DNA from 3 places in the Aliikangiella maris genome. Region 3 is predicted to be linked to each of the others. Evidence: predicted binding sites of a transcription regulator. Region 3 holds the regulator's gene; each other region holds the start of a gene.
What was found. Region 3 encodes FNR, which switches genes on or off when oxygen is low (the NO sensors DNR and NnrR bind a similar motif). Its sites were predicted from a motif close to TTGATNTANATCAA; they were not measured.
Positions count from the first base shown of each region.

Region 1: a site for FNR is predicted at 7,428-7,441, ahead of ABVT42_RS04515 (Hsp20/alpha crystallin family protein). Genes of this name have one in related genera too.
Region 2: a site for FNR is predicted at 8,260-8,273, ahead of clpB (ATP-dependent chaperone ClpB). Genes of this name have one in related genera too.

Region 1 covers NZ_JBFDAH010000004.1:3,420-13,878, reverse strand. Annotated here, with positions in the region: gene ABVT42_RS04540 (GGDEF domain-containing protein) at 34-921, shown strand; gene fadJ (fatty acid oxidation complex subunit alpha FadJ) at 974-3,184, opposite strand; gene fadI (acetyl-CoA C-acyltransferase FadI) at 3,184-4,569, opposite strand; gene ABVT42_RS04525 (glutamate-5-semialdehyde dehydrogenase) at 4,991-6,250, opposite strand; gene proB (glutamate 5-kinase) at 6,263-7,066, opposite strand; gene ABVT42_RS04515 (Hsp20/alpha crystallin family protein) at 7,534-7,956, shown strand; gene ABVT42_RS04510 (potassium channel family protein) at 8,113-8,571, opposite strand; gene ABVT42_RS04505 (phosphoadenylyl-sulfate reductase) at 8,853-9,572, opposite strand; gene cysI (assimilatory sulfite reductase (NADPH) hemoprotein subunit) at 9,642-10,459, opposite strand, start outside.
Region 2 covers NZ_JBFDAH010000004.1:147,517-157,975, forward strand. Annotated here, with positions in the region: gene ABVT42_RS05040 (sigma-54-dependent transcriptional regulator) at 1-858, opposite strand, end outside; gene ABVT42_RS05045 (sensor histidine kinase) at 998-2,602, opposite strand; gene nadE (ammonia-dependent NAD(+) synthetase) at 2,636-3,493, opposite strand; gene glnB (nitrogen regulatory protein P-II) at 3,957-4,295, shown strand; gene ABVT42_RS05060 (outer membrane protein assembly factor BamD) at 4,406-5,158, opposite strand; gene rluD (23S rRNA pseudouridine(1911/1915/1917) synthase RluD) at 5,396-6,364, shown strand; gene ABVT42_RS05070 (purine nucleoside phosphorylase YfiH/LACC1 family protein) at 6,435-7,322, shown strand; gene ABVT42_RS05075 (lysophospholipid acyltransferase family protein) at 7,524-8,213, shown strand; gene clpB (ATP-dependent chaperone ClpB) at 8,371-10,459, shown strand, end outside.
Region 3 covers NZ_JBFDAH010000001.1:426,584-437,042, forward strand. Annotated here, with positions in the region: gene ABVT42_RS01930 (HD-GYP domain-containing protein) at 1-146, opposite strand, end outside; gene ABVT42_RS01935 (NnrS family protein) at 752-1,942, shown strand; gene cmoB (tRNA 5-methoxyuridine(34)/uridine 5-oxyacetic acid(34) synthase CmoB) at 2,027-3,010, opposite strand; gene cmoA (carboxy-S-adenosyl-L-methionine synthase CmoA) at 3,029-3,757, opposite strand; gene pepE (dipeptidase PepE) at 3,754-4,506, opposite strand; gene ABVT42_RS01955 (TetR/AcrR family transcriptional regulator) at 4,632-5,324, opposite strand; gene ABVT42_RS01960 (glucosaminidase domain-containing protein) at 5,904-6,677, shown strand; gene hemN (oxygen-independent coproporphyrinogen III oxidase) at 6,931-8,313, shown strand; gene fnr (fumarate/nitrate reduction transcriptional regulator Fnr) at 8,487-9,215, shown strand; gene mobA (molybdenum cofactor guanylyltransferase MobA) at 9,349-9,924, shown strand; gene ABVT42_RS01980 (DUF7009 family protein) at 9,925-10,239, opposite strand; gene ABVT42_RS01985 (molybdopterin molybdotransferase MoeA) at 10,346-10,459, opposite strand, start outside.

The DNA.
Region 1 (10,459 bases), on a different contig from region 3:
AATAGACTCAATCTGTTGTTATTTGAGGAAAACATGAAAAGTCCTAACACAGCTAAAGTAATTGGTATCGAAGGCTACCGTTTTTCTGAACAGACTTCTGAACGTTTAGAAATTGCGAATTTAGCGATAAAATTACAACAAACCTTAGAAATTGCGCCACTACTGCAAAGCTTCTGTGCCGAAACTGCAGCAATTATTCCTTGTGACTCCGTGCGTTTTGCCAATAAATCACGCGATTTATTTTTTCAAACTGGTGAAGAGCAGCTCCATCGATGCCGCTATCGACTGGCACTCGAGGAAGATGATTTAGGTGAAATTGAATGTACTCGCCAGCAGCCCTTCACTATAAAAGAAACCCAAGCCATTGAGAATTTATTAAGTCTGTTAATTTATCCGCTACGCAACGCACTACTGTATCAAAAAGCAGTAGCAGAGGCACATCGCGATCCACTGACACAAATTGCAAACCGGGCAGCATTTAATGAAGCACTTAATCGAGAAATTTGTGCATTTAATCGACACCACACCGAATTTTCAATTATGGTCATTGACATCGATTATTTTAAACAAATTAATGATACTTATGGTCATCTGGTGGGTGATCAGGTTTTAAAAGAAGTGGCGACTACAATTCGCAATACGATTCGACGTTCAGATGAAGTGTTCCGTTATGGTGGCGAAGAATTTGTTGTTATTTTATCTAATACAAATATTGCTGGCGCAAGATTTATTGGTGAACGTGTCAGACGAGAACTTAAACAGCTGGCTTTTAAAAATTACGAGCAGTTGCAAGTTACAGCTTCAATTGGTATCGCAGCCAGCAACACATTGGTCGATGCCGACAAAACGTTACACCATGCCGATAAAGCTTTGTATGAAGCAAAAAATACCGGCCGTGATAAGGTCGCTGTGTATGCTTAACAGCGACCAACCAGCATAAAAATATTCAAGACTACAGTATCAATCAACTCATTTAATAAAAAGTTTCATTATTTTCAGCCATTTTCACCAATTGCTCTGCCGGCTTAAAGCGATCCCCAAGGCAATTTTGTAACAACCTTAGTTGTTCAACAATTTTTCCTGCTCCCTGAGAGTCAACATATCGGAATGGTCCGCCCAGAAATGGCGGAAACCCTAATCCAAAAATTGCACCAATATCTCCATCACGCGGACTATTAATGATGTTTTCTTGTAAACAATAAACAGCCTCGTTAACCATTTGTAGTAAACAACGTTGCGCAATTTCCTGTTCATCAATCGAGTGATTTAATCGATTAACATTAATGCCGAGCAAAGGATAAACACTAGAATCAACTTGTTTGTTTGATTGTCTGCTCACCCATTTCAAAATCGGCGAAGTGGATTGATACTGATAAAAGCCCCGATTATTCTTTTTACCTTTGCGATTATCATCAATTAGTTTGCTGAAAACTTCAGGGGGCGCAAAGCGTTGGCCAAGCTTTTCGACTAATATCGGCGCTATTTTACTTCCAACATCAATCCCAACTTCATCGAGTAATGTCAACGGTCCAACAGGAAACCCAGCATTCTGTAACGCATTATCAATTTGATCGATAGCAACACCATCGACCAGCAGATATCCAGCTTCATTAATAAATGGCGCTAATATTCGACTGGTATAAAATCCGGCGCCATCATTGACAACAATTACCGTTTTACCTTGTGCCTTCCCTAATGCAACACAGGTCGCAATCACTTGTGGCGAAGTCTTTTCAGTGACGACAATTTCGAGTAAAGGCATTTTTTCAACTGGCGAAAAGTAATGCATACCGATAACTCGTTCTGGATGCTTACTTGCGCTGGCAATATCCGCAATTGGAATTGAGGACGTATTGGTAGCAAAAATAACTTCCGAGTGACATTCTTTTTCTATTTCACATACCATTTGCTGCTTTAAATTTAAATCTTCAAACACAGCTTCAATCACTAAATCGACTGTTTTAAAACCACGATACTGTGTTGTACCACTTAACCGTGCAAACCGTCGACTTGCTTCACTGATTGTTATATGCTTTCGTTTAACCCGCTGTCGATAAATATTCCAGCAGTATTTCAACGCATGATTAATGCCAGCTTCACTGGTATCTTTTAAACGTACTCGGTTAAACGCTTTTTCAATTGACACATACGCAACTCCAGCGCCCATTAAGCCACCGCCTAAAACACCAAGTCGCTCGACTTTTGTGGGCACTATACCTTCCGGTGCGCCCGTTTCTTTTTTAAGTGCTGTTGTTGCAAAAAAGATATTGATTAATTGTTTAGCTTCTTTAGACACCACAAGCTGACCAAATAATTCAGCTTCAAGCGCCAGTCCTGCTGCAAATCCTTTTTCTAACCCTTGTTTGACAGAACGAATAATTTTGTCAGGTGCAGGATAATTACCACGAGTTTTTTGCTCAGCATTTTGTAAGGCTTTATTAAAAATCAAATCGCGACCATACTGATGCGACTCTAATATCAATTGTTGCCATTTTGCTTGATTGAGCCAACCTTTTTTAGCAAAATTATTCTCTAACTCACTCGCTTTGCGTCTTACTTTTCCCATGTGCATTTGCGCACAACGCACTGCAGCTTGTTTTAAGTGTGTGAGCGGAACGACTTCATCGACTAACCCCACTTTTTTAGCCTGCCGGGCAACTAACTGTTTGCCGGTTAACATCAGTGTTAAAGCTTGAGCAATTCCGATTAACCTGGGTAAACGTTGCGTTCCACCACTCCCCGGTAGCAGTCCCAATTGCACTTCTGGTAGTCCCAATCGCGTTGATTTTTCGTCGGTTGCAATGCGATGGCTACATGCCAGCGCCAATTCAAGTCCACCACCTAAACAAGCCCCATTTATTGCCGCAACTACGGGCATTTTGAGATTTTCTAATCGATTGAAAATTTGCTGACCTTGTTGTGCCAACTCACTTGCCTGCTCTGCGGTTTGAATTTGCTTTAGCATTGAAATATCGGCACCTGATATAAAGTTATCCGGCTTGCCGCTCATCACAATCAACGCGCTTATCGCATTGTGGTTTTCAATTTCATCCAAAATTTGATTAAACGCATCAACAAAAGATGCCTTTAGCGTATTTTGTGAATCGCCCTGTACATCGATAGTTACCCAGCCTATCTGGTTTTCTACCGTAAAATGAAACACTGACTGCTCAATATTTTTCATTATTCCGTCTCCAAAACCATTGCAGCCCCTAAACCACCGGCAGCACAAGCAGTGACTAAAGCAGTGCCACCTCCGCGGCGTTGTAACTCATTTAGCGTTTGTGTAATCATTCTGCCGCCAGTTGCTGCAAATGGATGTCCATAAGCCAATGACCCGCCCAGTACATTGAATTTATCCCAATCAATTTCGCCAATCGGTTGAGAACGATTTAAATTTTCGCGAGCAAAACTTTCACTGGCAAAAGCATTCACATTACATAATGCCTGTGCGGCGAAAGCTTCATGCATATCGATCAAGGTCAAATCCGAAAGCTGCATTCCCGCTTTGTCTAGCGCAATGGGCGCTGCATAGGCAGGCCCCATCAGCATATTTTTTTCAACACCTAAAGCGGCAAAACCATAACTGCGAATATAACCAAGTGGCTCATATCCTAGTGTTTTGGCTTTTTGCTCACTCATCAATAAAAGAGCACTGGCACCATCAGTTAGTCCGGTGCTGTTGGCTGCCGTTAAGGTACCAAATTGTTTATCAAATGCCGGTTGCAGTTTACTATATGCAGCCAGCTTTGATTCAAAACGAACATTATTATCAATCGACAAAGTTTCTTTAAATGGCTCGACATAAGCCGTCATGACTTCGTTAGCCAGCCAGCCCTTACTCCAGGCTTGAGATGCCAACTCATGGGAGCGATGTGCAAATTCATCTTGCCGTTCACGGGTAATACCAAAGTCGCGTGCCATTTGCTCGGCGCTATCGCCCATCCTCAGTCCAGTTGAGTATTCTTTTACCGACGGAGGTACCGGTAACAGATACCGTGCTTTCACCTGACTTAAAATTTTCGCACGCTGTTTCATCGTTTTAGCTTTGGTTAATGCCATTAAAATTGATGCCAGTTTCTTGTGGATCCCTATCGGTACAACAGACGAACTGTCTGCTCCACCAGCGATGCCAACACTAATTGAACCCGCCATAATTGACTCAGCAATAGTAGCGGTTGTCTGAAATCCTGTGGCACAGGCTTTCGATAGGCTAAACGCATCGGTTGTCACCGGCAATCCCGCAGCCAGCACAATTTCTCGCGCTATATTTGGTGCATCAGGTTGAATCAGTGCTTGCCCAAAAACGACACGCTCAATCAGTATTGGGTCAATATCTGCCTGCGCAATCAATTCGCTGACGACCATTTGACCCAGTTCAATACCACTGGTGTTTTTAAAAAAAGTTAACTGTTTAGCAAAAGGCGTACGCAATCCTGCAACAATCGCAACACGTTTGTAACTTCCCTTAATAGATGGTGCTGTCGTTATTACAGGCGATTGCGAATTGGGCTGTTGCTCGGTTGAACTTGGTGCTTGAGAATCATTGTTGTCTTGTTTTTGCGTCATAGCGATTATTAACCGGTTAATGTTTAGCCATTGTGCTCACGTTTAAACTAAATTATGTGGAATTTAATTGACAAAGTAAAATCGGGTTGTTTAACAGTATAATCGGCGAATAAGTCAAAACAGGTTTATTTGACCTGTTTATATGTTAAATAAATCCGAATATATTAAATAAATCCGATTTAACCACTTATCTTATTGTCTATTTGATATCGATTAGTTGTCTATTTATTAATACTTTCTTATTAGTGCTTTCTTATTGAAACTTTCAGATCGATTAAATAGTGAAGATAAGTGGCCAACCTCATCGGACCACGATAATAGAAAAGCTTACACACAAACGATAAATAGAACAAGTCCATGCTTTCACAAAAAGTCAGTATGAATGATTAATACAACCAAAACACCACTGAATTATACTGAATCAGCGAATTTGCCCTTCACCTTCAACCACAAATTTTTGTGATGTCAATGATTCTAGTCCCATTGGCCCGTAAGCATGAATTTTAGAGGTTGAAATTCCAATTTCAGCACCTAAACCCAACTCTCCACCATCAGAAAATCGCGAAGAAGCATTAACCATAACCACCGATGCATCGACTTCATTAATAAATCGCTCGGCATTATCTTGCGATTGTGTTGCGATGACTTCGGTATGACCAGAACCATATTGATCGATAAACTCAACCGCTTCATCAAACGAATCAACAGTCACAATAGAAATCTCCAATGCTAAAAATTCTTTGGCAAATAAATCACCATCAGCAGCCTCAATTTCTGGTAGCAGTTGTCGAGTTTTAGAGCATCCATATAATTTGACCCCTTTTGCTTGCAAAGCGCTGGCGGCTTCGGGCAAAAATGCAGAAGCGATATGCTGATGAACAATTAACCCTTCCAGTGCATTGCACACGCCAGGGCGCTGCGTTTTACCATTAATCAATAAATCCAGAGCCAGAGGCAAGTCAGCCGATTCATCAACATATAAATGACAAACGCCCTTATAATGCTTAATTACAGGGATATGGCTATTGGCGACCACATGTCTGATGAGTCCTTCGCCACCCCGAGGAATGACAACATCTATAAGCTCATCCAGCTTGAGTAATTCATTCATTAACTGGCGATCAGTCGATGCGAGTACGGTGATTCCAGCAGGATGAAAACCATTGTCAGTGAGTGCTTTTTGCCAGCAGGTAGCAATGGCTTGATTGGAATGAAAAGCTTCTTTGCCGCCACGTAAAATAATCCCATTACCACTTTTTAAAGCCAACGCAGCCGCTTCAACAGTAACATTGGGGCGTGATTCATAAATCATTAAAATAACCCCTAGCGGAATTCTCTTTTTACGCACTTTTATACCATTTGGCCTTTTTGTCATAGGCAAGACTTCCGATAACGGATCAGGCAATTCGGCCACTTCAGCCAAGGCTTTTTGCATTTGCTCAATGCCTGTTAAATTAATGGTTAACCGATCGATCATCGCTGCAGACAAGCCGTCTTTTTCCGCCTGTTCAACATCACGCTCATTGGCCGCGAGTATAGTGGCTTTATTTTCTATTAATGCTTTTACCATTGAGAACAAAATTGCATTTTTTTGTGTCGGGTTGGCTAATGCGATTGCTTTTGCTGCTTTACGAGTTTGCTCACATTGTTGTTTAATCGCCGTTAAGTCTTGAGTATTCATTATAATTTTCTCCTAATTCAGCATGCTATTCATTCGGCTAGACGCAGCAAAAAATAGTGTGCCTGTTTGCCGCGTTTGCTTGAGCTGTTCAAAAGTTGCCGCTTTTCTACCATTAACAATTAACGTATTAATGCCTGCTTGCATCGCCGTATCTGCTGCCTGAATTTTAGTTTTCATACCTCCGGTTGCAATCGGGTTTGTGGTTATTCCAGCACTTTGCAAAATTGAATCATCAATCGTTTCAACCACTTCGATTAATTGCGCATCGGCATGAAGCTGTGGATTTTTGTTGTATAATCCATCGACATCGCTACAAATAATCAGCAGGTCAGCATCGCACATAACAGCGACCTGTGCCGCCAGATTATCATTATCACCAACCACTAATTCATCAATCACCACAGAATCATTTTCATTGATAATTGGGATTGCCTGCATCTGTAATAACGTATTGAGCGTATTTTTTGCATTCGCTACACGCTTACTACTTTCCAAATCAGAACGCGTCAATAAAATTTGTGCGCATTGATTATCAAATAATTTTTGCCAATGTTGCATTAAATAAGATTGGCCCACTGCAGCGAGAGCCTGCTTTTGCGGAATAGAGACCTGCTGAGCCAAATCAAATTTCATTAGCCCTGCCCCTGCGGCAACACTCCCCGATGAAACCAGTACCACCTCTTTACCATGTTGCACAGAATGTTGAATAAACTCAGCTAATGCCAACAGATAACGAATACTACAACCATTTCCCTCTGGCGCGATTAACGCACTCCCCACCTTGATCACGGCACGCTGCCAGTCAATCATTTGCATTTTTACACTCACTTTGTTTTCAGATTTGAGTTATTACCTGAACCTGGATTAGCCCGCGGTTCACAGATAATTAATTAAACTTTTTTAAAACGATAAATAAAAAAATAGATTAACTAACCCACAAGGGGAGTTGGGATATAAGGAGAGAATTTAAAATTAAAAGATTTTGAGAACATGATCTTATTTATTTAAGGGAATCACTGTTTATCCTACAGAATATTCGACGAATATCAACCATTATTTAACCAATTGCTTATAAGAAAAAGCCATATATTAACCGATTATTTACGCCAACTTAGCACAGTTCTGTTGAATATTTAAATTAATAAGCATATTTCGTACCTTCGATCTACTGTTCTTTTTGACCTTAGTCAATACGCATTTGCTCAATTTATTTACAATTACATCGTGGTAGTCAAGTTATTCCACCCTTCATAGATTCATTTAAAAAACTAGGAGACAAGATCATGAGTTTAGTTAGATGGAATCCTTTTAGAGAATTTGACAGTTTTTTTTCACCTTCCACTCGATTAATGAGTAACTTTCAAGACTCTGCTATCGAATCAAGTTGGAAACCGCTCGTTGATGTCACTGAAGATGCCAGTGAATATCTCATTAAAGTTGAATTACCAGAAGTCAAAAAAGAAGATATCAAAGTGGCGATTAACAACAATTATCTCACTTTATCGGGTGAGCGAAAATTTGAAAAAGAAGATAAAAAGCTTCACACCATTGAGCGATTTTATGGCCATTTTGAGCGCACCTTTAATCTGCCTGAAAACGTCTGCGAAGCAGATATTCACGCAGAATTCAAAGATGGTCTATTACAATTACATTTGAAAAAATCAGAGTTACCAAAAAACAGTCAACGCCACATTAACATTCAATAAAACCTAGCAGCATTGGCTTTTAGTTGAAACTAATGTGTCGTTTAAAAAACTAAAAGTTGTTGTCACGTTTGTGAGGAACGCTGAGGTATAAGCTAAAGCGGTAACCGATACTCACCAAAACATTGAAGCTGCCGGGTCGACTAACCGGCAGTTTATTTAATTTTCTTTCCAATAACTTTTCATTTCATAATATAAAAATGAAGCAGTCCAGGTGACTAACACTAGTCCAGTTAATGATTCTATCCCCGTCAAATATCGAATTTCACCAACCGGTTGTATATCGCCAAACCCCAAGGTTGTGTAAGTTGTGAAGGAAAAATAAGCACAATCCATGAGCGAACCGCTAGAGTTTCCAACTAAATTTCCCCACCCGCTAATATGAATCATCACATAATAAGCTAAAGCAAATACCCACACCTCAACTATATGCGCAAATAGTGCACCAAAAACACCGATCACAATTTTAAAATTATGTTTTACTCTCAATCGTGGTAATTGATGCGTCAATTGATGCAAGATTTCATAGTGAATCAAGACGACAATAGCGATAATCAGGCTGTTAACAATAAAGACACCAAGCATTAAAGGTGACACCAAAATAGTTTTGAGTGACACACAGGTTATCTTGTTAAATGCGAAATAGCAACGCTACTGACTATTGTAGCAATAATAATCTATTGGTCGATAAGAAAAGAACGAATAACAACAACTCATATCAGAATATTCAATAAAACTCGAGTTACTCCACTAAAGAACTGACGATGAACATTGATTGGATAAAATTTAGTTTTCAGAAATTTAGTCAAAGTGGCAACTCGCATTTGGCAATTGATATAAGACTTAGTTGTCAAATGCGAGCAGTAATTATTTTAGTAACAATCGTTTTGTGGAAGTCGTTACAAGCTTGAAAAATTATCTTCGTGTAAACCACATTCACGCTTTACACCACCAAACCTTGTTTCTTCTTCGCTCATTCCCAAACTTAGTGGGACAGTGCTATGAGTATCACCAATCGAAACATAACCTTTTTCCCACAAAGGATGATAAGGCAAATCATTCGCTTTTAAATACTGATAAACGGTTCGATTATTCCAGTCAATTAATGGATGAACTTTAATTCTGCCACGAATTTTTTGAATAACTGGCAAGTTTTGTCGACTATTGGATTGGCTACGCATCAATCCAGCAAACCAAGTCAATACATTTAATTCTTCCAGTCCACGCTCCATCGGTTCGACTTTATTCATCTGATTGTAACGGGTTAAACCATCAACACCTTTTTCCCAGAGTTTGCCATAACGAGCTTCTTGCCAGACGCTTGAAACTTTAGCGCGATAAACTTTTAAATTTAATTGTAATCGGCTGGTCAATTCATCGACAAATTGATAGGTTTCAGGAAAGAGATATCCCGTATCGGTTAATATCACCGGAATATCTTTTTTCAATTGCGTCACCATATGCAGACTGACCGCCGACTGAACCCCAAAGCTTGAAGAAAGAGCAAACTCACCAGGCAAATTTTCTAACGCCCACTCAATTCGCTCTTGTGCTGTTTTGGGTTCAAGAATTTCATTCGCTTCTTGTATTTTTCTTTCATTCCAAACCGAATCTAACACGGTCATCTCCTACATTAATTTGTCATGTTGACAAGATGAACTTGTCAACAGAGTTAAAAGTCAACGTATTTACTGATGAAAGTCCAAACCATTAACAACTGCTTTGACGTAATTGGCTCTAATTACATAGTCGCCAAAGCTCTCATTACTTTCACGCTGCTTAGCATAGTTTTCTAATATTGATTCAAGCGCTTCAAGAATTTGTGGCTCACCAATATTTTCTCGATAAAGTTTATTTAAACGACTCCCCACGGGATTACCACCTAAATATAAATTGTATTTACCAGGTGCCTTACCAACCAGTCCTACTTCGGCCAAAAATGGTCGAGCACAGCCATTAGGACACCCCGTCATGCGCACATTAATCGGTTGTGTCTGCAATGAATACTTATCCATCAAAGCTTCGAGTTTGTCTAAAAATGTCGGCAAATACCTTTCAGCTTCTGCCATTGCCAACGAGCAAGTTGGAAATGCTACACAAGCAAGTGAGTTCAATCTTGTTGGCGACTCTTTATCACCAATACTAATATTGTATTGTTGAACAAGTGCAGCAACTTTGTCTTTAACTTCAGGCTGAATGTTACTGATAATTAAATTTTGATTTGGGGAAATTCTAAATTCTCCAGAATGAATTTTTGCGATTTCCAAAAGCCCGGTAAATAGTTTCGCCTCATCATTATCAATAATTCGGCCACTGTGAATATAGAGTGTTAAGTGCCAGTTTCCATTTTCGTCTTGCATCCAACCATAACGATCGCCGTTATGAGTAAACTCATAAGGTTTTGCTGGAGCCAACTCAAATCCGAGGTATTCATTTAAAATCGATTTAAATTGTTCGATTCCTAAACGATCGATTGTGTATTTTAAACGAGCAAGCTTTCTCACTT
Region 2 (10,459 bases), on a different contig from region 3:
CTTTAACAAATTTTTATGGCTGGCACTTAAAATGCGGACATTGGTGGGGACTTCTGTTTCGCTGCCTATTGGTCTAACCGTTTTCTCCTGAATTGCTCGTAATAACTTTACCTGCATGGGCAGCGGAAGTTCAGCTATTTCATCGAGAAACAAAGTACCACCGTTAGCCGATTGAAACAGTCCTTTTTTATCATTGATTGCACCGGTAAAGCTGCCTTTTTTATGTCCAAAAAACTCACTTTCCATCAATTCAGAAGGTATAGCGCCACAATTGACTGGCACAAAAGGCGCGTCGCTACGCGGTCCCTTAAAGTGAATAAGCCTGGCAACTAGCTCTTTGCCTGTACCAGATTCGCCGTTAATAAATACGGGAGCCTGACTGCGGGAAAGTTTAAGAATTGTTTGTTTGAGCTGCTTCATGACAGAAGTATCGCCAATAAGCTGCTTTTTAGGGCGCGCAGGAATTTCTTTGGCCGATTTATTTGGTAAATTAAGCTTGATTGCTGAACCAATCAGGTTTTTCAATGCGTGTAAGTCAACTGGCTTAGATAAAAAGTCAAAGGCACCCGCTTTCATTGCCTCAATGGCAATTTCCATATTACCGTGAGCTGTAATTAAGGCCACAGGGAGATTAGGGTAATTGGTTTGTATAAACTGAATTAATTCAATCCCATCGCCATCAGGTAGTCGCATATCTGTGAGACAAACATCAAATTCCTGATTTTCAAGGTGTTGATATGCCTGAGCCAGATTTTCAGCCTTAAACGTGTCAATACCCATCCGTACCAGTGTAATGCTTAGCAACTGCAAAATATCTGGTTCGTCATCGACAATTAATGCAACGGGTGTTTTACTCATGAATAATTTCCAATCATTTTAATCGTTAGCTGATTGATTTTAATCGCTTTTTCATATGGTATCGAATTAATTATCTAATAAATTATCCGCTACTACCAGTCATTACATCATTTAACTGTTTAATTGAGCATGTGCTGATTTATCGCTGAGTTAAATTGACGGCTGAAAAGCTGATTCGAAAACACGATCCGCCTTTGGTGAGCGGAATATGGTCAAGTCGAGCATGATTAGCTTCGCAAAGTTCTTTAGAAAGATATAGACCTAATCCAGAACCGGTACGCGAAGTGGTGAAAAAAGGTTCAAATATTTTTTCTGCTATTTCTGGTGAAATACCCATACCGCGATCAATGACATCTAAAAAGATAGTGTGGCTATGTGGCTCGATGCCAATCATGATTTGGACATATGGGATGCCCGTATTTTCTTTGCTATACCGGGCTGCATTGTCGATAAGGTTGGTCAATATTTGTGTTAACTGCGACACATCAAAATGAATTACCAAATTATTTGAATGATACTGAGTTGAAATTTCTGGCTTTTCTTCTTTGCCATTAATATATTCCTGTAACATGATAGGAATATATTTTGATAGATTTATCTCTTTAATCTGTAAAACTTTTCGCTGTGACAGGCACATAATATTTTCAATAATATCGTTTACCCGCCGTGTATTTTTTTCAATTATTTCCAATAAGTCAGAATTTTCTGGACTGATTTCATTCGATTCACTCATTAATTGCGCCGCATGACTAAGCGCTCCTAAAGGGTTTCTGATCTCATGAGCAATCGATGCAGTTAAGCGCCCAAGTGATGCAAGTTTTAGGCTTTGTGCCTGTTGGTTAAGGCGACTATTGTCTTCAATGAAAATAATGGCATTTTCTTTACTCTCCGCAATTGGCGAAAAATTTGGTAGTAAAGTGGGACCTGTTGCTGTATTGCGAAAAGATTTTGAACGATAGCTGTGATTTCTGCGCCAAAGATTGAGTTGTCTGGCTAAGGGGGAAGATACCTGCTCAAGGGTTCTGGATTTAGTCGATTCAGGCATTCCAAGATGGATCCAGGCTGCGCGATTAATTAATAAAATAGCATTTTGTCCATCGACGACAATAACGCCTGTTGACATAAACTGAATGATTTCTTCATTCAGTCTTTCCATATTTTCTAAGCCCTTAATTGACTCTTTGGCAACCGATTCATATTGGGTCACTTTGCGTGATAAATAAAATGAAAGTAGACTGGTTGCCATGAGAGTCAGTGATAAAATACCAACATGAGCCATACCATTTTTATCTCCAGTGTCGATTAGCCCAGAATACAGTTCTTCGCCAAAGATTGCACATGACGCAAGAATTGAAAAACCCAATGCACCAGGATGTCCGGTTAAAATACTTGCGGCTGAAGTGCTTACCGCAATTAATACACCAAGACCGCTGGCTGTACCGCCGCTGGCATGCATCAGTAAAACAATGAGTCCTATATCGATGAGTACCTGAATTTCTAATTGAAGGTAGAAAAAGCGTTGGTAAAACAGGCTCAAAATAAAGGTAATTATTGAGTAAAACATGAAACTGAGCGAACAGACGTAGTACAACTCAGGATTTCGCGAGCCTAGCAGACTAAAATTCAGATCAACCATACCTATCGAGTAAAGCAATACCGCAAGGATAACTCGATAGGTAGAAAATATTTGTAAGGCGCGCCAAGAAGAGGAAAAGGGAAGAGCGCTTTCCACTGCCAGCGTCATGTATTCAATCCTTGATAATATGCCCTTAACGAATTAATCATATATGGTTGGAATTGGTCGTCGCTTATGCTGGGTTTTAAGATAAGTGTTGACCAGCTTGTCTGTAACAAAATCATCAACAGGTTTGCCTTCAAGAAAGTCATCAATCTGCTCATAAGTTAAACCCAGCGCAGTTTCATCTGTTTTGCCCGGATCAAGACACTCCAGATCAGCGGTTGGTGTTTTATTAACCATAGCAATAGGTGCGCCTAAATGAGCGGCTATTTGTTTGATTTGGCGTTTATTGAGGCCAAATAAAGGAATCAAATCGCAGGCTCCGTCACCCCATTTGGTAAAAAAGCCGGTAATGTTTTCGGCTGAATGATCGGTACCTAAAACCAGCCCGCCTACTAGCCCGGCAATATGATATTGTGCGGCCATTCGCATTCGGGCTTTGGTATTTCCTTTGGTAAAATCTTTGAGAAAATGTGAATCAGTCAATTGCGAATATTCGGCAAGCTGCGATTCTACCTGATTGAATAGACTATCGGTGCTATCTTTGACATTGATTTCAAGGGTGACAGATGGATTGATAAAAGTGATTGAATTTTGAGCATCTCTTTCATCTGCTTGTGTTGCATAAGGAAGCCTAACCGCAAAAAACTGATAGGGACAATGCTCTATGTCAGAAATATCAGGATCAGAAAATTCATTCAATTCATTAATTGCTAGTTGTGCCAGTTTTCCTAGCGTGGAAGAATCGATCCCACCGCTAATGCCTAAAACCAGATTTTTTAGACCAGAATTAACCAAGGTGTTTTTAATAAAATCAATTCGACGTCTGATTTCAAACTCAATATTTATGGTTGGTTGGACTTTCATCGCTTCAATGATTTGTTGGGCACTAGTCAAGGTTGTCTACTCGTCAGTTAAAAGAATTAATTGAGTTAATTAATTGGGTTAGTTAGTTAACTTGCAATATTAGCATACTCAGTCATGAATTTAGATATGATTCATCACCACTCAATGAATAATCGTAAATTTTAATTCCCTTAAACATAGGTTAAATTTAATGAAGCTTGGCTCAAAAATCGCGATTAAAGATTACTGTTTTACTAGAAAAATTATTTTTCGTGTATCAATACCGAAATCGCAATTGAAAAAAAGGCACGATATCGTTGATAATAGATAACTCTTTGAATAGTTATAAGTTCCTGTTGATTTGGTCTATTATTGAAAAAATTAACAGGTTGTGATTTGAAATAAACCTGAGTTTGGTTGTTATTTTGCCTAGATTAATCGAATATCTGTAATTGGCGAGACATTAACCTGACGGTTTAAATCATCTTTAGAGAATAAAAACCGGTTGTTCACCATGAAAAAGATAGAAGCCATAATAAAGCCATTTAAATTGGATGATGTCCGCGAAGCCCTGAGTGATGCAGGAATCGAGGGTATGACTGTCACTGAAGTCAAAGGGTTTGGCCGTCAAAAAGGGCATACCGAACTATATCGTGGTGCCGAATATATGGTTGATTTTTTACCTAAAACTAAAATCGAAGTCATTATTCCTGACGACCTGCTTGATTTATGTGTCGAAACTATTATGGATACCGCGCGTACCGGCAAAATTGGTGATGGCAAAATTTTTGTGACTTCAGTAGAAAAGGTGATTCGTATTCGAACTGGAGAAGAGAATGAAAGCGCAATTTAAAGCGTAATGTCTAATCTTGAAAATATCTTATCTAAATCACTTATTGATATTTACTAACTAATTGGAATTGGCCAGTTTAACTGGCCAAATCTAGTGCTCTTATCTTTTTATTATTCTTTAAAGCCTGGATAGTTTAATAACAATACTTGCCGTGCGTTTTCGGCCAGATCAGGTAGTTCCAGCAAATTATAGGCTATTTCCATCATTTTAAGCGCATAAGGGACTGAAGGTGTTTTGGGATAATGATCGACCACATACTTGGCTCGTGATACCGCAGCTTGATAGGCTTCTCGACGCATATAGTAATTAGCTACATGAAGTTCATATTCCGCTAACCGGTTGCGCAAATAAATCATGCGTTGCCTTGCATCTTTTGCATAGTGGCTATTCGGGAAAAGACGAACCAGCTCAGCGAAATCGTCAAATGCCTGACGAGCGGTACTAGCATCGCGTTCGGAAAGCGGTGCAGAAAATAACTCTTTACCGAAGCCTTTTTCTGATGAATAGTTAATCAAACCCTTCATATAATAGGCGTATTCCAAGTCTTTGTGGCGTGGATTTTGGCGAATAAAGCGATCAGCGGCAGCAATCCCCGATGCATAATCATTAAGTTTATAATAGGAAAAAATCAGGTTTAGCTGTGCACGGTGAGAATAGGCACCAAAAGGATAAAGACTATCAAGTCGCTCTAAATACTGAACGGCACTGCGATAATTTCCCGAAAGCATTGATTGCTGGGCCCGCTCGAATAACTTGAATGCATTATTGATACGTTGTGCTTCGGTGGTAGTCGCTCTATTGCTCTGACAACCGGCGACGATGGCGATTAATACTAATACAGATATAATTCTTACTATTCTCATTGATTCTCAAAGCCGTTAAAATGGACAGTTTACCAATTACTGAAGCTGATATTGAACTCACACCAGCATTCAACTAATTTTATTTAGTAGCAAAAATAAGCTTGGTAGGTTTATTGGTGCAACTAAATTGGTGCTGCTAACTATTATCTAACTTAACATAATTGGCAGTGTTAACGCGACATTTTACCCCACGGGGTTATCATTCGCTACATTTACAACTCTTATAAGGCTAGATTCGTGTTAAAAAGTTCCGCCGATGAACAGCAGATTATTGAAGTCGACTCACAATACGCCGGGCAAAGGCTCGATTTAGTACTGGCTGATTTTTTTCCAGAACTGTCTCGCTCGCGTATTCAAGCCTGGATTAAAAATGAACAAGTCTGTATTGATGAAAAAGTAGTCATTAAACCCAAGCATAAATTATTAGGTGGTGAAACATTAGAAGTTATTACTACTTTGGCCGATCAAGGCGAGTGGGTTGCAACACAAATACCGTTAAATATTCATTATCAGGATGATAGTCTGATTATCATCAATAAACCGGCTGGATTGGTCGTCCATCCAGCTCCTGGGCATTATACCGATACATTGGTTAACGGATTGTTATTTGAATTTCCCGAACTGCGTAAATTACCTCGTGCTGGCATTGTGCACCGGTTAGACCGAGATACAACAGGTTTATTAGTCGTTGCAAAAACTGCGCAGGCACATAATCATTTGGTTGAGGAATTGCAAAATCGTGCTTTCGAACGTGAATACATGGCATTAGTTCATGGTGAAATTGTTGCTGGTGATACGATTGATTTACCGATTGGAAGACACCCAGTCAGTCGCAAAAAGATGGCTGTTAATGCTCATGGTAAAGAAGCAATAACACACTTTAGAATTGCAGAAAAATTTAAGGCTTTTACCTTACTTAATGTCAAACTTGAAACGGGAAGAACACATCAAATCCGTGTTCATTTGTCTCATTTAAAACATCCTTTGGTTGGAGATCCGGTTTATTGTATTCGTAACTTACGACCTAAAGGTATGGATGATTCATTTACTGAGTTATTTGATAATTTTAATCGACAGGCACTTCATGCAAAACAGTTAGCATTAACCCATCCAGAGAGTAAAGAATGGATGAATTGGTCGTCGTCATTACCTGATGATATGCAACAGCTCATTGAAGCTGTTCGTCAACATGATGAGCAAGTATAGATGAGTCGCATACTTACTGATGCTCTCTATTCGATGTATGCAAATTTATGATCCCAATTAATAAAAGCGTATGATGAAAAATAATGGTCAATCATTGATTTTCCCACAGTGGCCTGCACCCGCCAATGTGAGAGCAGTGGTTACTACGCGAATGGGTGGTGTAAGTATTGGTCGTTATGCTTCATTGAATGTGGCCACACATGTTGATGACAATCCTCAATCTGTGGCACAAAATCGGCAGCAATTACTGGATAATTTGCCAACTCAATCTGGCTTAAAATATACTATTGCCTGGCTAAATCAAGTTCATGGAAATCAGTGTATTGAAGTTTCGCAAAGTACACCACAAAACCAAACTGCCGATGCCGCATTTACCACTAAAAAAAATATCATTTGCAATGTAATGACGGCTGATTGTTTGCCTGTATTATTTGCCAACCGTCAGGGTAGCTGGGTGGCAGCTTGCCATGCTGGTTGGCGCGGTTTACTGGCTGGTGTCATTGAGAATACAGTTAACCAGTACATAAATGTTGAACAACATATTAAACAAAAAGACTCAATAAACACTCAATTTGTTAAAGACCAATCAAGTACAATTAATATAGCAAGTAATATAGCAAGTAATAATAAGCCCCAATTACAGTCATCAACTAATGATTTAATCGCTTTTATTGGTCCCGCGATTTCCCAACGGCATTTTGAAGTTGGCAGTGAAGTTTTTACGCAATTTGTGAGCAAAAATAAGCAATATACGTCGTTTTTTCGTCCAGCTCACAATCAATTTTCTGCGCAAAAATATGACTTTGATTTTGTAGGGCTAGCACGATTTATCATGCAGCAAATGGGGATTGAAGTTTTTGGCGGCGAATGGTGTAGTTTCAATGATGAGCAACGCTTTTACTCATATCGGCGAGATGGACAAACCGGGCGCATGGCGAGTTTAATCTGGATTGAATGATTATTTTAATCGAATGATTTTCTGGGGTGAGTCGAAGCTCATTTAATTGACAATTACATCGGGTTATTGCTGAATTGAGTCAAGACAGAGTTAAGACAAGACAGAGTTAAGACAAGTTTATGATTAAATTCTATTTTTTATTGGTGGTGTTTCTTTGTTGAGTAAAAATATCAATAATATGAAAACCTGGGAATAGTTAGCATGATTAGTTTTGCAGTACTTGCCGTTTTACTCGGTGGAATCGGTGCAGTGCTTTATATTGGAAAAAAGAACAATCAAGCTGATTGGGGACATTGGCTGACCAATATTTTAGATGGATTAATACGAGTTTATTGTCGCCGATATCATCGTCAAAATGATCAAAAAATCAAGATTCCTCAATCCGGGCCGGTCATACTGGCTAGCAACCACATTTCAGGTATCGATCCATTTATTATTATTACCGCAACCAATCGACCCATTCGATTTATGATTGCGCAAGAAGAATATCAAAAACCAATTTTAAACTGGATGTTTCGAGCCGCCGGATGTATTCCGGTTGATCGTGCGGGACGGGTTGAAAAGGCGTTTCGCAGTGTTATTCGAGCCATTCAAGCTGGCGAAGTTGTTGCAATTTTTCCGCAAGGTGGAATCCACCATACTACGACACCTCGAGAAAAAATTAAACCCGGTATAATAAAGTTGAGTTTATTGACCTTAACACCAATCATTCCTATCAGAATATGGGGGATTGTAGCGCCTGGCACAATTACGCAAGCTGCAATTCAGCGAAGTCAGGTAGAATTTGAAACTCATTGCGCTATTTCGGCTGACCAAGTGGCTCATCCAGACTTTGCTGGTGAAATGTCACAATGGTTAATCTTTTCAACTCATCAAATTCGTCTTGATTAATTGCAAATTGAGTTTTATTGGTATAAATTTCTTGTCTTAACAAAGCTTGATCCAAATCAGCATTTGCGCTGCTTGCATTACTTGATTTATTAGCAAACACCCCCATTTTGTAGGTATCGTTAATTTTAGATTTTAAAATATTTTATAAGGGGCACTTATGCGAATGGATAAATTTACCAGTAAGTTTCAACTGGCAATTGCAGATGCTCAATCGCTAGCATTAGGCCGCGATCATCAGTTTATTGAGCCTGTCCACTTAATGACGGCTTTATTAAATCAAGAAGGTGGCAGTGTGAGACACTTGTTCTCACAAACCGGTATTAACTTACATAGTTTACGCAGTCAATTAGGCGAAGCGCTGGATCATTTACCACAAGTTCAAGGTGTTCCGGGTGAAGTTCACATTTCAAATGATTTAGCCCGATTGCTAAATCATTGTGACAAGTTGGCCCAACAACACAAAGATCAGTATATTTCAAGTGAACTTTTTATTTTGGCAGCATTAGAAGATAAAGGTGAGCTAGGCCGGATTTTAAAATCCCTTGGTGCCGATAAAAAGAGTATGGAAAAAGCGATTGAAAATGCTCGTGGTGGCCAAGCTGTCAATGATCCAAATGCCGAAGAGCAACGCCAGGCATTAGAGAAATTCACCATTGATTTAACTGAGCGGGCCGAACAAGGAAAATTAGATCCAGTAATTGGGCGGGATGATGAAATTCGTCGGACTATACAAGTTTTACAACGTCGTTCTAAAAATAATCCGGTGTTGATTGGTGAACCGGGTGTAGGAAAAACTGCAATCGTTGAAGGATTGGCGCAACGAATTATTAATGGTGAAGTTCCTGAAGGTTTAAAAAATAAAAGAGTATTGTCGCTAGACATGGGCGCTTTGATTGCCGGTGCCAAGTTTCGTGGAGAATTTGAAGAGCGGCTAAAAGCGGTATTAAATGACTTAGCAAAACATGAAGGTCAGGTTATTTTATTTATCGATGAATTACACACAATGGTTGGTGCAGGAAAATCTGAAGGCTCAATGGATGCTGGAAATATGTTGAAACCAGCGCTGGCCAGAGGTGAACTGCACTGTGTCGGTGCGACTACATTAGATGAATATCGTAAGTATGTTGAAAAAGATGCAGCACTTGAAAGACGCTTTCAAAAAGTTCAGGTAGATGAACCAACGGTTGAAGATACTATTGCTATTTTACGTGGATTAAAAGAGCGCTATGAAGTTCACCACGGAGTAGAAATTACCGATCCGGCAATAGTTTCTGCGGCGACTTTATCACATCGATATATTTCAGACCGCAAATTGCCAGATAAGGCAATTGATTTGGTTGATGAGGCGGCTAGTTTAATTCGAATGGAAATAGATTCAAAACCCGAACAAATGGATCGACTGGAAAGAAAATTAATCCAGCAAAAAATCCAGCGTGAAGCCTTGAAAAAAGAAAGTGATGAAAGCTCTAAAAAACGACTGGCTGATCTGGAGGAGAGCATTGTTGAAATGGAGCGTGAGTTTGCTGAACTTAATGAAATCTGGACTGCAGAAAAAGCTGCACTACATGGTACACAAGCAATCAAAAGCGATTTAGAGCGGGCTCGAATTGATTTAGATGCAGCTAAGCGAGCTGGCGATCTTGCTCGAATGTCGGAACTGCAATATGGACGGATTCCTGAACTGGAACAGCAGTTAGATATGGCAAGCCAGGTTGAAATGCAAGATATGACTTTGTTGCGAAATAAAGTTAGTGAAAATGAAATTGCGCACATTGTTTCAAAATGGACAGGCATCCCGGTTGAAAAAATGTTACAAGGAGAAAGAGAGAAATTACTCCAAATTGAAAGTCATTTACATACGCGCGTGATAGGACAAGAAGAAGCCGTTGCTGCGGTTTCTAATGCTGTGAGACGTTCACGAGCAGGTTTATCCGATCCGAATAGACCAAACGGTTCTTTCTTATTTTTAGGACCAACAGGGGTTGGTAAAACAGAGTTGAGTAAAGCTCTAGCTAACTTTTTATTTGACTCGGAAGATGCCATGGTTCGAGTGGATATGTCCGAGTTTATGGAGAAACACTCGGTTGCCAGATTGATTGGCGCACCGCCGGGTTATGTTGGCTATGATGAAGGGGGCTATCTAACTGAGCTGGTGAGACGAAAACCTTATTCCGTTATTTTGCTTGACGAAGTTGAAAAAGCACATCCTGATGTTTTTAATATATTATTACAGGTATTAGAGGATG
Region 3 (10,459 bases):
TGAGTAAGTAGCTCAAGTTCTTCTTGCTTGGTTATATAGAAGCCTTGAATTGGAAAGGGAGTTTGCACCCAAGGTACGTCCAGTCGAGATACATACATACCTATCTCGAGGTTTTGCACTGGGACTTCTTGGGTTGTTAAATGCATTAAACGGGGCCTCTTATCACTACCTTTAGATTCTTCCCGGACAACAAATACATTCCGTATGACTTAGTTAATGCTACGTGAATCTAAAGTATTTTACCGGAACAAGTTCACATTAATTAATGCTGTAATGTGTTTCATAACATTGTTTTAATCTGTTAACTCAAACTAATAGATGTTTGCGATATATAGCGTCAAACCTCCTGATTATTTTATTAATTTCTCTACTTTTATTTAAAAATTTTATAAGAAAAAATTTGCATCAACCAAATAATTGGACTAGGCATTTTATAAGTGCAGGCGGTCATTGTCGAATCAGATTTACTGGATAAGTATACGTGAGCATTGTTTGCTTATTCAATCTAATTTTAAAAAATCATTTATTAAATATGAATTGATTAACTTGATATTGGAAACAAAGTTCGACGCAATTAACTGTTTGAACATAATAATTTTTAAATTAATGTCTTGTATTAATAACGCCAGCTAAGCAACTAGATAATCGGTGAAAATAGGCATTTTGACCTTAAATTTATAGTGGTTATTGTTCGGGGTTTTAGTTGCTAGAATTATCTGAATATCGCCGTTTTAAAATCAGGGTTTAAGGAATGCCTACAAAAAACAATCAAAATTTTTTTATTCCCGTATTTAGATTACCTTTTCGTCCTTTCTTTCTCGCTGCTGGTATATTTTCCACACTTATTATTGCTTTATGGGGATTATATTGGAGTGGTAGTTTTATCTTGAAGCCTCAAGGCGGAATTATCTGGTGGCATGGTCATGAAATGCTATTTGGATTTTCTGGTGCAGTGTTAGTTGGTTTTTTATTGACAGCAGCTAAAAATTGGACCGGTTTGCCCGGCATGGGGGGATGGCCATTGGTAACACTTTTTCTATTCTGGGTCTGTGCTAGGGCTTCACTTTTTTTCCACCATGAAATAGCTTTGGTAACTGCGTGTATATTTGAAGCTGTGTTTTGGGGGTATGCCTGCTTAATCTATTCAATAATGATTATACGAACAAAACTCTGGACTAATATTGGTTTTTCAATTGTCTTAATTGGCATGGGGAGTTTTAGTATTTTAAGTATTTTATCTACCATATCCGGTGAGCACTTAATCGATTATTTGCATACGGCTGTAGCATTTTTTATTTTAGTGATTACCGTAATTGGCGGACGAATTATTCCTTTCTTCACGGCTTCAGCAACAAAAACTGAAAAAGTAAAACCGAATCCTATCATAGAGTTAATGACAATTATTTTGTGTATTATTTTGCTCGCCTGGACGATTATTTATGGATTAGCAAAAACTAACCAATTCTTAGGTACTGGCTTGCTTTTTCTGGTGTTGATGCAGATTATTCGTGTTGCACGTTGGCCGATTCGCTTATCCTTAAGAAACCCGATGCTTTGGTCACTTTATTTAGGCTATGGCGCACTAATTATGGGTTTGGCGTTGTTGGCGAGTTATCATTATGGATTTATCAACAATGTATCAGCCGCTATTCATACGATTACACTAGGTACGATTGGATTAATGATTTTAACGATGATGAGCCGAGTCAGTATGGGGCACACTGGAAGAGCGATCATCGCTTCTAACTTATTGGTGTTAGCATTTATACTCATATTTGTTGCAATGCTGATTCGTGTATTCATTCCTTTGTTTGGTTTTCAACAATATTTAATGCTGGCTTATGCGGTTTCTGCGGGACTTTGGGTAATTGCGTTTAGTATATGGCTGGTGAAATTTTTCCCCATATTAACTCGGGCTCGAACGGATGGCCTGCCAGGTTAGCATTCTTTTGCAATTTTAAAGTCTTTATTATAAACGGATTGTATATCGACTTTTTTAACCGTGGCAGGTTCAAAAAGGTGAGAATTAAAGCGTGGCTATAAGTGTGGCCCGCTTGGGAGCTGGATATCCTTCGATGGTTTGATTAATATCATCAGGAGAGAGATATTCCTTGAGTGAATGAAAATGCATCCAATCGGTAGAGCGCTGCTCTTCAAGTGATGTTTGATTAATATCTACCGTTCTAATATTTTTAAACCCGCTACGTGCAAGCCAAAGCTCTAATGCTTTAGCTGATGGAATAAACCACACATTTCTCATTTGAGCATATCGATCAGTAGGAACTAACACTTGTTGTTCATCACCATCGATAACTAATGTTTCCAATACCAGTTCTCCGCCAGGACGAAGTTGTTGCTTTAGTTCGAGTAAATGATTGATTGGTGACTTGCGATGATATAGCACGCCCATTGAAAAAACGGTATCAAACCCATTATTGGTAAAATCTTTTGGCATATCTTCGATGCCCAGAGGGAGTAAGTGAACCGGACATTCACCAATATATTTTTTTAAAATAGCAAACTGAGCTAAAAATTTTTGTGAAGGATCGATGCCTAATACAAATTGTGCTTTTTCTCCAAGCATCCGCCAACAATGATAACCATTGCCACAACCGACATCTAAAATTGTTCGATTTTTTAAAGGTGAAATATGTTTGATAACTCTGTCCCATTTCCAATCTGAACGCCACTCGGTGTTGATGTGAATGTCAAATAAATTGTAAGGACCTTTCCGCCAAGGATGAAATCTCTTTAACTTTTGAATAAAGTTGTCAGTTTCTAATTGACTTAGCTGTTGTAAGTCTTTTTGTGAGCCTATTGAAACCTGATCTTTCAACTCGATGTTTTCAGTTTTTATCAAAGGAAGCTTTTCAATAATTTCTTCCCATTCCTGCCATTCGCCATGTGTGTATTGATTTAATCGTTGCTCAATTATCTGTTGAAAATAAGGTTGCCAATCAGCCAGGTCAGTTTGGTTAAGATCATGAAAAAAAGCAGGTAAATTAAGCATAAAAACTCGAGTTAAATTTTATTTGATAGCAATAATTGAAACAAAGTTAAACTGTTGAAACCAGCAGGTGGCACTAGAAAAACCAATCGATAATAAGCGTTCAATATGTTCGTTAAGAGACTCTGGAATGAGAATGTTTTCCAAGGCATTTCGCTTTTGGCTGATTTCTAAATCACTATAACCATTTTCTTTTTTAAATTCATGATGTAAATCGATGATTAAATTATTGACCTCAGGTTGCTTGAAACTGACTTTTTCTGAAAGAATCAATGCGCCTTGATGATTTAAACTATTAAAAATATTGGTTAATAAATTAGAACGTTGTTCTACCGGAATAAATTGCAGCGTAAAATTTAATACAACCAAAGAGGCACAATTCATGGTAACTTGGGTGATATCCTGATGAACTAATTCAATCGGTGTTTTATGTTTAAATGCATTAATATGCTGTTGGCAACGATTAAGCATTTCAATGGAATTATCAATTCCAATTATCTTGACGTTGTTGGCCAAATTGCCATTACTGATGGCCAGACTTGCTGCTCCTAATGAACATCCTAAGTCATAACAATTTGAATTGTCAGTAATGAATCGGCTGGCGAATTTTTCGATGTGTTGAACGATGGTTGTATATCCAGGAACGGATCGTTTGATCATATCTGGAAAAACTTCAGCAACTTTTTCGTCGAACTGAAAGGGGAGCTGTTGCTGCGGTTTAGCAAATAAGTTATCTGATTTATCCGTCATATTGTATCAAGAAGAAAGTTAATATTGGTGGTTGAAGTTATGAATGTTTTTGTTGCTTCTCCTGTAACAGAAGAAAAAATGACACCTGCTTGAGAGCCGACATATTTCAACTGACTTCCTGACAGTTGCAATGCTGTACCCTCTGGAATGCCGACAACACGTTGCCCAGGATTAATCTCTAAAAATTCACGAATTCTCTGTTCCCGGGTTTCACCTTGATGTCCGTCGATGGTGACTTCAAGGTAATGTGGATTAATCTGAAAAGGGAGTAAATTAAGCGCATTAAAACTAGCTGGCTCAACGATTGGCATATCATTAGTTGTTCGAATCGTTGGGGCCGCAATGTTACTTCCTGCACTCCAACCAATATAAGGTTTTCCTGATTTAAGTTGCTCAGTGATAAGGGGAATCAATTCATGTTTATATAATTGGTTAACCAGCTCAAAGGTGTTACCTCCGCCAATAATTATGACATCAGCCTGTAAAATAGCGTCTTGGGGGGAGGTGTATTGATGAATTGACGACAGATTGTAGCCTAATTCGGCGAAAGGGCGTCTGGCTATTTCGAAGTATTCGTCATAGCTAATGGTGACCCCAGCATAGGGTATAAACACCAGCTTTTTGTTTTGGTGATCTTTGTTGTCAGTAAAGCAAGATGCTAAATGAGATTGTATTAAATCGACTGCATGTTGCAAAAATGCGGTTTCAGCAACTCGGGAGCTACTTAGTAATAACAGATTTAGCGACATTTGAACTAACTTTTCAATCAGGAAATGCCGCTATTTTAACTGATATATTCGCCTAGATTCCAGTAACAATCAATCAACATATTTTTCCTTACAACATTAATTCGAGATTTTATTACTTTAATTAATCAGCCAGCGAAAGCTAACTCTTGTGGTTGCTCCAGTTCAACTGATACGGCGTCTGGTAACATCAGGCCTCTAAGCGTGTTTTCAATGGCCTCATCAATCAACTCATCGGATTTTTCCCAAGGAACGGTTGGTAAGTTGTAGTAAGCACCATAAATGCCATAAACAGCCATACCGATAATTTGAGAAGTGATCATGACATTGCTTTCACGGAATATACCTTCGTCAATACAAGCTTGAACAGATTTGTGCATCAATTCAATATAACTGCGGGTGCCAAGTGCTGAGTAAAAATCAAAGTTTTCTGACGTATCTGCTTTGTAATCCTGGGTGGCTATGCCCAATTGAAAGCTTTTTGGATTTTCTAACCAATATCTGACGTTTCGGCTCATCAGATAACGGATAACATCTAAAGGACTCTGGCTCATAATGTGCTCAGGAGGTTTACAAAATGCCCACATCTCTTCTGAGATATCTTGCCAGAAATGACGCAAAATGGACTTTTTGTTTTCGAAATAGTAGTAAATTTTTGTTGGGGCAAAACCTGCTTGCGCAGCTATTTTGCGCATACTGGTACTTTCATAACCTTCGTTAACAAAAAGCTCGCGGGCAATATCAATAATATCATTGCGAATTTCTTGTTTCTGAGCATCTGAAAGCGATGGTCTACCCGGTTTTCGTTTTATATTAGACACGACTGAAATTTCTCCTTTTTCTTATTATTTGATTATTGAGTTTTATTTATTAATTACTACTGGTTATTAATAGATATCGTTATTAAAATCTTTGATGGCAAATGATTATAGAGCAACCAAGTATTTATTCTAGATGTAAATTTGACACAAAAATAATAGGCTAAAATTACCTCATATTTTAAGTCTTTGATTCTAAAGGGCTAAAAAATACTAAATTTATTGTCTCGTTATTTTATCTATGGCAATATTCAGCATTAATTTTATATTTTATGAATTGTGTCACTAAAATTAGCCAGCTTTAAGCTGCTATTTTTTGAATTTTTCACGAATTTATTTCATTTTTAGCGGTATTTTTGTTGTTTTAACGATGAAATATAAGGTGAATTGGTCTGATGACTGGTTTTTATTTGGCTATTATTCTTGTTCAAAAATCCTTTTTTTCCCTAAAAATGAGTAAATTGTTGCTTGAATTGTTAACACTTAAAGAGGATTCGTTGGAGAATATAAGGTTTCAATTAAGGTTTAATTTGAACAAATAAATCAGGGTTATTATAACGGTTTCAAATACGAGAGTGATTGATGATTCCATTAGAAATAAAAGATAAAACACTTATCATTGGATTGATTATGACGTTTTGTTTAGTTGCTATTCTGGTACATCACCACCGGCAACAACCAACAGTTGAACCAGATAAAACGGTCGAACTGTTACCTGACTTTTCAAAAATCCAGCCAATTGCTGAACGCAAAAAAGCGTTTTTTAATTTTCTTCGTCCATTTATTAAGCAAGAAAATATGCAAATCCGCTATGATCGCGCACTACTTGATAAGTTAAAATCAGATTTACACACCGCTAAGCACCATCAGTCTACAACCATAAAAAAAATAGAACGTCTAGCTAAAAGCTATCATCTAGAATTAGAAATGCCGGTGCAAACTACTATTGATGAATTAGAAAAGCGTATTGATATTATTCCTGAAGCATTGGTTTTGGTTCAGGCGGCAAATGAATCTGCCTGGGGACGCTCTAGATTTGCCAAACAGGCATACAACTTGTTTGGGCAATGGTGTTATACCCAAGGGTGTGGAATCATTCCAAATAGTCGGCATGAAGCTGCCAAGCATGAGGTAAGAAAATTTGAATCGCCACAAGCTTCAGTAAAAAGCTATATGAAAAATCTAAACACTCATCATGCCTATACGGAGTTGCGAGAATTGAGACTGGCACTGCGTGAACAAGATCGAAATATTACCGCAAAAGTACTAGCGCCAACATTGATTAACTATTCACAACGGCGTGAAGCTTATGTGAATGAATTAATTCAGATGATAGAGCAAAATAATCTTGAGTAAGCATGTAGTGATTTAAGCATTAAGATAATTGGTATCACAACAATATCTGACTAACAAGCATACTATTTTAGTCATTTCATTTTTTGCAATCATGAAATTTATAATTTAAAACATCGATGTTAAAACTGGGATATTAATTTCTGATCTAGATCATTCTCTTTTCAATTTAGCCTGTTAAGCTACCTGCTGTTACCAGTCGAAACCTGATTAACGATATGTCTATCAGTTACAACCGAGAAGGGGAGAGAAGTCATTGCAATCACTAAAGCTTGAGTGGGATGAAAACCTGCTGAACAAGTATGATGTTTCTGGCCCTAGATACACTTCGTACCCAACTGCACTGGAGTTTTCCGATGAATATATGCAGAGCGATTATATTACTTGTCTTGAAAATATTGCGCAGGATAAATCTTTGTCACTGTATATTCATATCCCTTTTTGCCAAAATATTTGCTATTACTGCGCTTGTAATAAAGTCATTACTAAAGATAAAAGTAAAACCATTCAATATGTTGAAAATCTGGTCCGCGAAATTCAGTTGGTGTCCTCGCACCTAAAAGCAAAAACATTAAAACAAATTCATTGGGGAGGTGGGACGCCAACTTACTTATCAATGAAACAGATAGCATTAATTATGGATACTATTAGGACTTGTTTTGATGTACCTGATGATGTATCGACCGAAGTCTCTATCGAAGTGGATCCAAGGGCTTTGGCAATTACCGATATTAAAGTATTGGCTCAAATGGGGTTTAATCGCATGAGTATGGGCGTTCAGGATTTTGACCCTAAAGTTCAGCAGTCGATCAACCGCATCCAGTCTTTTGAAATAACTCGTGATTTAATTAATGAAGCAAGAAAGCATGGCTTTCGTTCGATTAATCTCGATTTGATTTATGGATTACCTTTACAAACTCGAGAAACATTTGCCGCGACTTTAGACAAAGTTATTCAAATATCTCCTGATAGAATATCTGTTTTTAATTATGCACACTTGCCTCATCGTTTTAAACCACAGCGTCGAATCAAAAGTGCTGAGCTACCAACTCCAGTGGAGAAATTGGCCATTTTTGCCTATATCATTGATAAACTTCAACAAAGCGGTTATTGCTATATAGGTATGGATCACTTCGCCAAGCCTGATGATGAATTGGCTATCGCGCAAAATAATCAGCAATTACATCGTAATTTTCAAGGCTATACAACACACGAGGAATATGAATTAATCGGCGTAGGGGTTTCTGCGATTGGTTCGTTGAATGGGCAATACCATCAAAATGTCAGAGAAGTTGATAGTTATTATCATTTACTTGAGCAGGGTCAGCTACCCACTTGGCGTGGAGCGAGTATGACTTTTGATGACACGATTAGGAAAAATGTCATATTTGATTTAATTTGTCACTTTTATCTAGATATAAATCAGATTGAAACTCGCTATCATATTAATTTTAAAACCTATTTTTCTCGCGAACTAAAGATGCTTCAACCGCTAATTGAAGATAAACTTATTACTTATTCAGGCGATTCAATTCAAGTCTTTGCTAAAGGCCGATTACTGATTCGTAATATTTGCATGACATTTGACGCCTATTTAAATGAGTTACAGGAAATCAGGTGTTTTTCAAAAGTTATCTAAATGACTGATTCAGCTTTATTTAAGCGCAAATAGATTGAGTAAATGATTAAAATGATAATTTTGTTGGCTTTTCTATTTTGTGAATATCGTTAATTTTTGTGAAAATTGGCTCCCTTGAATATATAAATTGAGTATAATGCACCTGTATATTCAAAACAAAGGGTGGGTCAAAGTTGTCTTCGAATAATTTTTTGCATAGTGAAATAAAGTGTCAGACCTGTAGTATTAGACGATTGTGTCTACCCGTGATGTTAGCTGATTCTGATATCGAACATCTCGAAAATATTGTTCAACGCAAAAAGGTACTGAAAAAAGGCGACTTTTTGTTCCATGCCGGTGATACATTTGATGCAATACACGCTATTCGCTCTGGCAGTCTCAAAACCTACACCATCAGTTCTGATGGTACGGAACAAATTACCGGATTTCATTTACCCGGTGAAATAGTTGGTTTAAATGCAATTAGCAGTACACAGTATCCTAGTTTTGCCAAAGCCTTGGAAACTTCACTGGTTTGTTCCATCCCCTTTGATAAACTTGAAGCACTCTCACGGGAATTGCCCGGCTTACAAAAGCAGCTTTTTAAGATTATGAGCGGCGAGATTCGCGAAGAGCAAGATTTAATGATGTTGCTCAGTAAAAAGAATGCTGACGAGCGGTTTGCGGCTTTTATTATAAACTTTTCTGGTCGTTTTAAACGCCGAGGCTTATCCAATAAGGAATTCCAGTTGACCATGACTCGTGGCGATATTGGTAATTATTTGGGCTTAGCCGTAGAAACAGTAAGTCGCTTGGTAACCCGTTTGCAAAAGCAAGGGCTCATATCGATTCAAGATCGTTATATTCAAATTAAAGATATGGAAGGCTTAAGTTCCTTAGCTGGTACATCTTGTCATGTATAATAGATTTTAAGTGTTTGAGATAATTTATTTTATTGAGTACTCAAGGTTAAATTATTTATATTTGAATAGCTCATTTATTAAGAGGAACTGTGAGTTATATTGGTAGGCAATTCTATGAGGATGAATTTGGCAAATGATTGACAAGTCATTTATTTCAGGACTCATATTATCTGGTGGTGCGGGTCGCAGACTAGAAGGAAAAGATAAAGGACTACAACAATTCCAACAAAAACCTTTGATCGAGCATCAAATAGATTGGCTGGCAGACCAGGTAGGAGAATTAATTATTTCTGCTAACCGTCATTTAGTAACTTATCAACAATATGGATATCTGGTTGTTACCGATCAACGAGAAGGTTATGCTGGACCGCTTGCAGGCATAGAGCAAGGGCTGCAAATTATGAAGAATGACTGGTTATTTGTTTTACCTGTCGATGTACCACTCCTACCTAAAATATTAATTCATCAACTTGTGCAACAAATTCAGTTTTCTGATTCTGCTTATTATTTAGTGACTGATGTAAGAGAGCATTACTTATGTATGTTGCTAAATCGATCTTGTCATAACACTGTCAGTCAATTACTCAATCAAAAGACTTATCGTGTAAGAGATTTCCTCAAGCAAATAAAGGCAACGCCAGTTAATTTGAATATTGAAGAGTCCGCATTTCGAAATTTAAATTATCTGGCAGATTATCAATCGGTCTAGTTATTTTGATTTTAAGTCAATTTCAAGAAAAGCACTGATCGCAGTGCTACTTGTGATTTTAATCCCTTGTTTGCTTGGTCTGTCTTTAACTTCACTTTCAAGAACTTGTTTATTAACACATAAAGTGAATTTTAATTGAGAGCCAAAATCAAAGAGTAACTCAGCATTGTTATTGGTAGTTTTAACCATATATTGAATTTGGTTTAGAGGATTCAGAGTGATTGAATCTTTTATTTCTCCGGTGTTTAATAATTGTTGAGCCTCGGCTTGGCTCACTCTAAAGGTGATGCAATCGGATTGAATTTTTAAATACATAAGTGCTATGAGTAAGTTGGTTAAACAAAAATAAGCTAAAGTAAATTCAAATAGCCGTAATCAATAAAACAACCATTTTTCTTTAGTCGATTAACGATAAACACAATTAAAACCAATAAGGTATGGTTGGATAAAACTCGACTTTCTCCCCAGTTGCTAAACTCTCAGTGGATTCTTTCAGATAAATCCAACCATTTGCATTGAGTAGTGGTTTAATTTT